2 linked regions of the Ketobacter alkanivorans genome follow. The protein of the gene in region 1 interacts with the protein of each later gene in a pairwise test. Links are inferred from orthologs where the notes say so. Each region holds a gene or a part of one and is shown on either strand. Other genes may lie near its edges. The genes, in order: ptsN and trkA.

Region 1 (3,288 bases):
AAGGCGTCAATGCCAAAGGCTATCTCACCCAATCCGTAGAGGACATCCGCGACGGCGTACTCGCCCAGCAGGACGTAGTGGCAGACCTGGTACGCCTGCAGCAGGCCGAACTGGAAGCCATGGGCATCCAACTGGAACCCGAAGAAGGCGACGACGGCAGCGCCATCTCACTGGAAGAAGTGCTGGCCGTACTGCACCGCATTCAACAATTTGATCCCCCCGGTGTGGCCGCCCGAGACCTGCGGGAATGCCTGCTGATCCAGCTCAAACAGGAGCCAAAAGGCGACCCAACCCGAGAAGACGCTATTTTGGTCGTGGAAATGTTTCTGGATGCCCTCGGCTCTCGCGACTTTGCCACCATCATGCGCAAGGGCAAGCTATCAGAAACCCGTTTAAAAGCCGCCATCGAGCTGATCCAGGCCCTGAACCCCTACCCAGGCAGCAGCATTGAATCCGATGACACCCAATACGTCATCCCCGATGTCATTGTCAGCAAAGACAAAGGCCGCTGGCGAGTAGAACTGAACCCGGAGGCCACCCCCCGCCTGCGAGTAAACAGTGGCTACGCCTCCCTGATACAGCGGGCCGACAACAGCAGCGACAACACCTTCCTCAAAAACAACCTGCAGGAAGCCCGCTGGTTTATCAAAAGTTTACAAAGCCGTAACGAAACCCTGCTGAAAGTAGCCACCAAGATCGTCGAATATCAGATCGGCTTTCTGGAAGAGGGCGAAGAGTCCATGAAGCCATTGGTTTTACACGACATTGCCGAAGCCGTAGGCATGCACGAATCCACCATCTCCCGAGTAACCACACAGAAATTCATGCATACGCCCCGCGGCATATTTGAGCTGAAATACTTCTTCTCCAGCCACGTCAGCACTGCCTCGGGGGGCGAATGTTCATCCACCGCCATTCGCGCCATTATCAAGAAGCTGGTTGCAGCAGAAAATCCAAAAAAACCGTTGAGCGACAGTAAAATTGCCAACATACTGGAGGAACAGGACATCAAGGTTGCCCGGCGCACGATCGCCAAATACCGCGAGGCTATGATGATTCCCCCTTCCAATGAAAGGAAACGATTGGTTTGACCTCTGGTCATAGAATACAGAGTTGAACATCATCGGTGCCCTTCTGGCCGATGCTATACCAAACCCAAACGCGCCAGCCAATGGGTTGCAGTAAAACAAACCACGATTAAGGAGTGGCCTATGCAAATCAATATCAGCGGACATCACGTAGACGTTACGGACGCACTGAAAGACTACGTTGCCGATAAAATGCAAAAACTCGAACGCCATACCGACGACATCACCAGCATCCAAGCCATCCTGAGTGTCGAAAAGAACCGACAAAAAGCCGAAGCAAAAATTCATGTAAAAGGCGCTGACCTGTTTGCCAACGCCGAATCCGAAGACATGTATGCGGCCATCGACATGATGACCGACAAACTTGATCGCCAAGTGCTGAAGCACAAAGAAAAATCCAAGAGCTGGTAAACAAGGCGATTAACTCCAAAGGTTGTAATAAGGTTAATTGATAACGATGGAACTTGCTGAAATCATCAGTCCGCAACGGGTTTTTGAAGACGTACCTGGCGGCAGCAAAAAGAAAGTTCTGGAAACCGCTGCTGGGCTTATTGCCCAGCAGTACCCCGAACTGGACCCCAACGAATTGTTCGACAGTCTTATATCAAGGGAAAAGCTTGGCAGCACAGGCCTGGGCAAAGGCATCGCCATCCCCCATTGCCGTGCACAGCATTGCAACAACGTTATAGGTGCCTTCATCAAACTCGAAAGTGGCGTGGATTTCGACTCCATTGATCACGAACCCGTGGACATGCTGTTTGTGTTATTGGTGCCGCAAGATGCGCATGAAGAACATCTTAATGTTCTCGCCAAAATCGCCGCCATGTTTAACGATGAAACACGCCGCAACACACTGCGCAATGCACATTCATCCGATAGCATCTACGATGCCCTCGTCACTCCCGTATAAAGGTAATATGCCATGAAGCTGGTCGTAATCAGCGGTCGCTCCGGATCAGGAAAAACCACTGCATTACACGTGCTTGAGGACATCGGCTACTACTGCGTTGACAACCTCCCCGTCACATTGTTGCGGGATCTGATGAGCGAGCTGGCAACGCGCACTGCCCCCCGCATCGAAGAAGTTGCCATTGGCATAGACGCCCGCAACAGCGTAACCCAGCTGGAAAAACTCCCCAACGTATTGCGAGAGCTAACCGCAGACGGCATCGACAGTCAGGTTATCTACCTGGACGCCGGAGATGAAGCACTGATAAAACGCTTCAGCGAAACCCGTCGCCGCCACCCCATCAGTAACGACACCAACACCCTCAAAGAAGCCATTGTGCGCGAACGGGAAATGCTGAACCCGGTAGCATCAAGCGCCAGCCTGATCATCGACACCAGCAACCTCACCCTGCACGAACTGCGCGACCAAATCAAAATGCGAGTGGCCGAAAACCAGGATGGCATGGCCATACTGTTCCAGTCATTCGGTTTCAAAAATGGCATTCCCACCGATGCCGACCTGGTATTCGATGTGCGCTGCCTGCCCAACCCACACTGGATCAGCCAGCTGCGCAGCCAAAGCGGCCTTGATCAAGGCGTGCAGGAATTTTTGCAAGGCCATCAACCGGTAACCGAGATGGTGCACGACCTCACCACATTTCTAGAAACCTGGCTGCCCCGCTTTGCTGCCAACAACCGCAGCTACATGACCGTTTCCATTGGCTGCACCGGAGGCCAACATCGCTCAGTGTACGTCACAGAACAACTGTGTCAGTACTTCAAAACGCGCCTTGGCAATGTTCAGGCTAGACACCGGGACTTGTAAGCTGTTTTAATCAGGGCTGCTGTAATTGTGTGAGCCACTATGAAACTGGAAAAATCCATTACCATCATCAACAAACTGGGATTGCACGCCCGCGCCGCCTCCAAACTGGTGGGCACAGCCTCCCGCTTCGAAAGCAAAATAATACTGAACCGCAGCGGGCAAGAAGCCGACGCCAAAAGCATCATGTCTGTTCTCATGCTGGCGGCCAGTCAGGGCACCGAACTGCAGATCACCATCAAAGGTGCCGACGCAGAAGAAGCCTGGGATCACGTGGCCACCCTGATCAACAACCGCTTCGACGAAGACGAATAAGCTCCTTCTGGTCATCTTATCCACAACTCGCTAGAATGGCCCACCCAATTCAGGAATACCCTCTACCCTAACATACCAGCAACAGGAGGTGATCAGTGGCCAAATCACAAACCA
Region 2 (3,262 bases), 1.4 Mb from region 1 along the record:
CCAACAATGAACCAGGCCCCATGTGTCTGCGGGTAAACTGCCTGCACAACAGTCGCGATGACTATATGGCCCGACTCAAAGAGCGCGGCATCGGTGCCCGTATCGGTCAATTGGCAGCCAGCGCACTCTATTTAGAGAAACCCTGTGATGTCGACGAACTGCCCGGCTTTCGTGAAGGCTGGGTTTCGGTGCAGGATGAAGCGGCCCAACTGAGCGCCTTTCTGCTTGACCCGCAACCGGGGGAGCGCATCCTAGATACCTGCGCAGCGCCCGGCGGCAAAACCTGCCATTTGCTGGAACAACAACCCGCCCTGGCCGAAGTAGTGGCACTGGATATGGACGGCCAGCGGCTGCAGCGGGTACAGGAGAACCTGGATCGCCTGCATCTGAATGCCAACCTCGTTCACGCCAGCCTGGAACAGTACGCACAGGATCATCCGCAATCACGTTTTGATCGAATTTTGCTGGATGCACCCTGTTCTGCCACCGGTGTTATCCGCCGCCACCCGGACATCAAATGGCTGCGCAAGCGTTCCGACATTGGCAAACTGGCGGACACTCAGCAACACCTGCTGCAAATTGCGTTTTCTTTACTGAAACCCGGCGGTACCCTGCTGTACGCCACCTGCTCCATACTGCCCCAGGAAAACAGCCGGGTAGTGCACCAGTTCCTGCAACACCAGCGTCATGCAAAGGCCCAAACCATCGCGGCAGAGTGGGGCATCGGCCACGATTGCGGCCGCCAATTGTTTCCCACCATTAACGGCCACGATGGATTTTATTACTGCGCCATCAAACAGAAACCCGTGCAACATGACGACACACAAGCGCAATGAACGCGCAACGACTATCGTGATAGGATGAGAGCCCTGTTCGTGAACCTGAAAAGACAAAGCGAAACTGCAGCATGAAAATCATCATTCTGGGTGCAGGCCAAGTTGGCGGCACACTGGCAGCCAACCTGGCCAGTGAGCATAATGACATTACCGTAGTAGACACCGACTCCGAGCGACTACAAGAGCTGCAGGATCGTTACGACATTCGTACCGTATCCGGCATGGCCTCCTATCCCACCGTACTGCGCCAGGCCGGTGCCGACGACGCCGACATGCTCATTGCCGTCACCAACTCCGACGAAATCAACATGGTAGCGTGTCAGGTTGCCTATTCATTGCACCGCACCCCCACCAAAATCGCCCGGGTGCGTTCCGCCAGTTATCTGGCCAAAAGCAAAGGTCTGTTCGGCAACGAAGCCTTCCCCATTGATGTCATCATCTCGCCGGAGCAGGTGGTCACCAACCACATCACCCGTCTGATCGAGCACCCCGGCGCATTGCAGGTGCTGGACTTTGCCGAGGGCAAACTGCAATTGGTTGCGGTGAAAGCCTACTTCAACGGGCCACTGGTGGGCCGTGAACTGCGCTACCTGCGCCAGCACATGCCCGCAGTAGACACCCGCGTTGCTGCCATATTCCGCCGCGATCGCCCCATTATCCCCGAAGGTACCACCATCATCGAAGCCGATGACGAAGTCTTCTTCATCGCCGCCAAAAACCACATTCGGGCGGTGATGAGCGAGCTGCGCGGGCTGGAACACAACTACAAAAAAATCATCATCGCCGGGGGTGGCAACATCGGCGAACGCTTGTGCGAGGCACTGGAAAGCCGCTATCAGGTTAAGATCATCGAACGCAACCCGGAACGCTGCGGTTTTCTCGCCGAGAAACTCAACAAAACCATCGTTATCCGCGGCAACGCCTCCGATCAGGATCTGCTGCTGGAAGAAAGCGTAGAAGACACCGACATCTTCATCGCCGTGACCAACGACGATGAGGCCAACATCATGTCCTCCATGCTGGCCAAACGCCTGGGTGCGCGCAAAGTGATGGCATTGATCAACAACCCCGCCTACGTGGATCTGGTGCAGGGCGGCGACATCGACATCGCCATCTCACCCCAGCAGGCCACCATCGGCAGCTTGCTGACCCATGTGCGGCGAGGGGATGTGGCCAATGTACATTCCTTGCGGCGCGGCGCGGCCGAGGCCATCGAAGCCATCGCCCACGGAGATGAGAAATCCTCCAAGGTAGTGGGTAAGGCCATTGGTGACATCGACTTGCCGGAGGGCACCACTATCGGTGCTATCGTGCGCAAGGATCAGGTGCTGATTGCCCACGACGATATCGTGGTGGAGTCCGATGATCACGTGGTGTTGTTCCTGATCGACAAGCGCCGCATTCAGGATGTCGAGCGCCTGTTCCAGGTGGGAATCACCTTCTTCTAATTTGGAGCCTGTATGCATCCCGCTGTCATACTTCGCATTCTTGGCCTGCTGTTGATGGTGTACAGCAGCACCATGCTGATTCCGGCAATGGTGGCACTGATCTATGATGATGGCGGTGAAAGACAGTTCTTTTTCGCCTTTGCCATTACCCTGATCTCGGGCCTGCTGTGCTGGCTACCGGTGCAAAATCGCAAACAGGATCTGCGAGTACGAGACGGCTTTGTGGTGGTCGTGCTGTTCTGGACGGTGCTGGGGTGTTACGGCGCCATACCCTTTATGTTAGGCAACGAACCGCATATGGACGTGGCTGATGCCGTGTTCGAATCCATTTCCGGGCTGACCACCACCGGCGCCACCGTGATCAGCGACATCGACAACCTGCCCAAGTCGATCCTGTTTTACCGCCAACAAATGCAGTGGCTGGGCGGCATGGGGATCATCGTACTGGCGGTGGCTATTTTACCCATGCTGGGCATTGGGGGCATGCAGCTTTACCGTGCCGAAGCCCCAGGCCCGGTAAAGGATAACAAGCTCACCCCCCGCATTACCGAAACCGCCAAAGCCCTGTGGTACATCTATGTATCCCTAACCATCACCTGCGCCCTGGCGTATTGGATGTGCGGCATGGACCTGTTCGACGCCATCAGCCACAGCTTTTCCACCGTGGCCATCGGTGGGTTTTCAACCCACAATGAGAGCATTGGCTACTTCGATAGCGCCGCCATCGAACTGATTACCGTGCTCTTCATGCTGTTGGCGGGTATCAACTTTGGCCTGCACTTTGTTGCCTGGCGCCGCCGCAGTATCAGCTCCTACTTTACCGACCCCGAGTTTCGCTTTTACATCACCATCCTGTTCAGCATCAGCGTATTGGTATTCTTCGGCCTGATGATCGCCAATGATTACGATGACCCTCTCCTGGCCGCCCGTCATGCCCTGTTTGAATCCGTCTCCATCGGCACCACCACTGGTTACGCC

Evidence for each region.
Region 2: the proteins of ptsN (region 1) and trkA interact in binary tests that used the Escherichia coli proteins (3 or more experiments, as listed by UniProt). The link is inferred for Ketobacter alkanivorans from one-to-one orthologs.

The regions. Positions count from the first base shown.
Region 1 is NZ_CP022684.1:4,025,151-4,028,438, reverse strand. Bases 315-3,271 are described here. They hold ptsN (PTS IIA-like nitrogen regulatory protein PtsN), read left to right. Parts: upstream 315-1,545; coding sequence 1,546-1,998; downstream 1,999-3,271. Other genes in these bases: mgtE (magnesium transporter), read left to right, coding at 3,270-3,271; Kalk_RS17195 (HPr family phosphocarrier protein), read left to right, coding at 2,902-3,174; rapZ (RNase adapter RapZ), read left to right, coding at 2,011-2,862; hpf (ribosome hibernation-promoting factor, HPF/YfiA family), read left to right, coding at 1,212-1,499; Kalk_RS17215 (RNA polymerase factor sigma-54), read left to right, coding at 315-1,091. Also shown: more of Kalk_RS17215, read left to right, coding at 1-314; more of mgtE, read left to right, coding at 3,272-3,288. UniProt on the Escherichia coli protein: Seems to have a role in regulating nitrogen assimilation.
Region 2 is NZ_CP022684.1:2,672,047-2,675,308, forward strand. Bases 165-3,095 are described here. They hold trkA (Trk system potassium transporter TrkA), read left to right. Parts: upstream 165-907; coding sequence 908-2,284; downstream 2,285-3,095. Other genes in these bases: rsmB (16S rRNA (cytosine(967)-C(5))-methyltransferase RsmB), read left to right, coding at 165-836; Kalk_RS11445 (TrkH family potassium uptake protein), read left to right, coding at 2,297-3,095. Also shown: more of rsmB, read left to right, coding at 1-164; more of Kalk_RS11445, read left to right, coding at 3,096-3,262. UniProt on the Escherichia coli protein: Part of the constitutive potassium transport systems TrkG and TrkH. May regulate the transport activity of TrkG and TrkH systems. Binds to NAD(+) and NADH.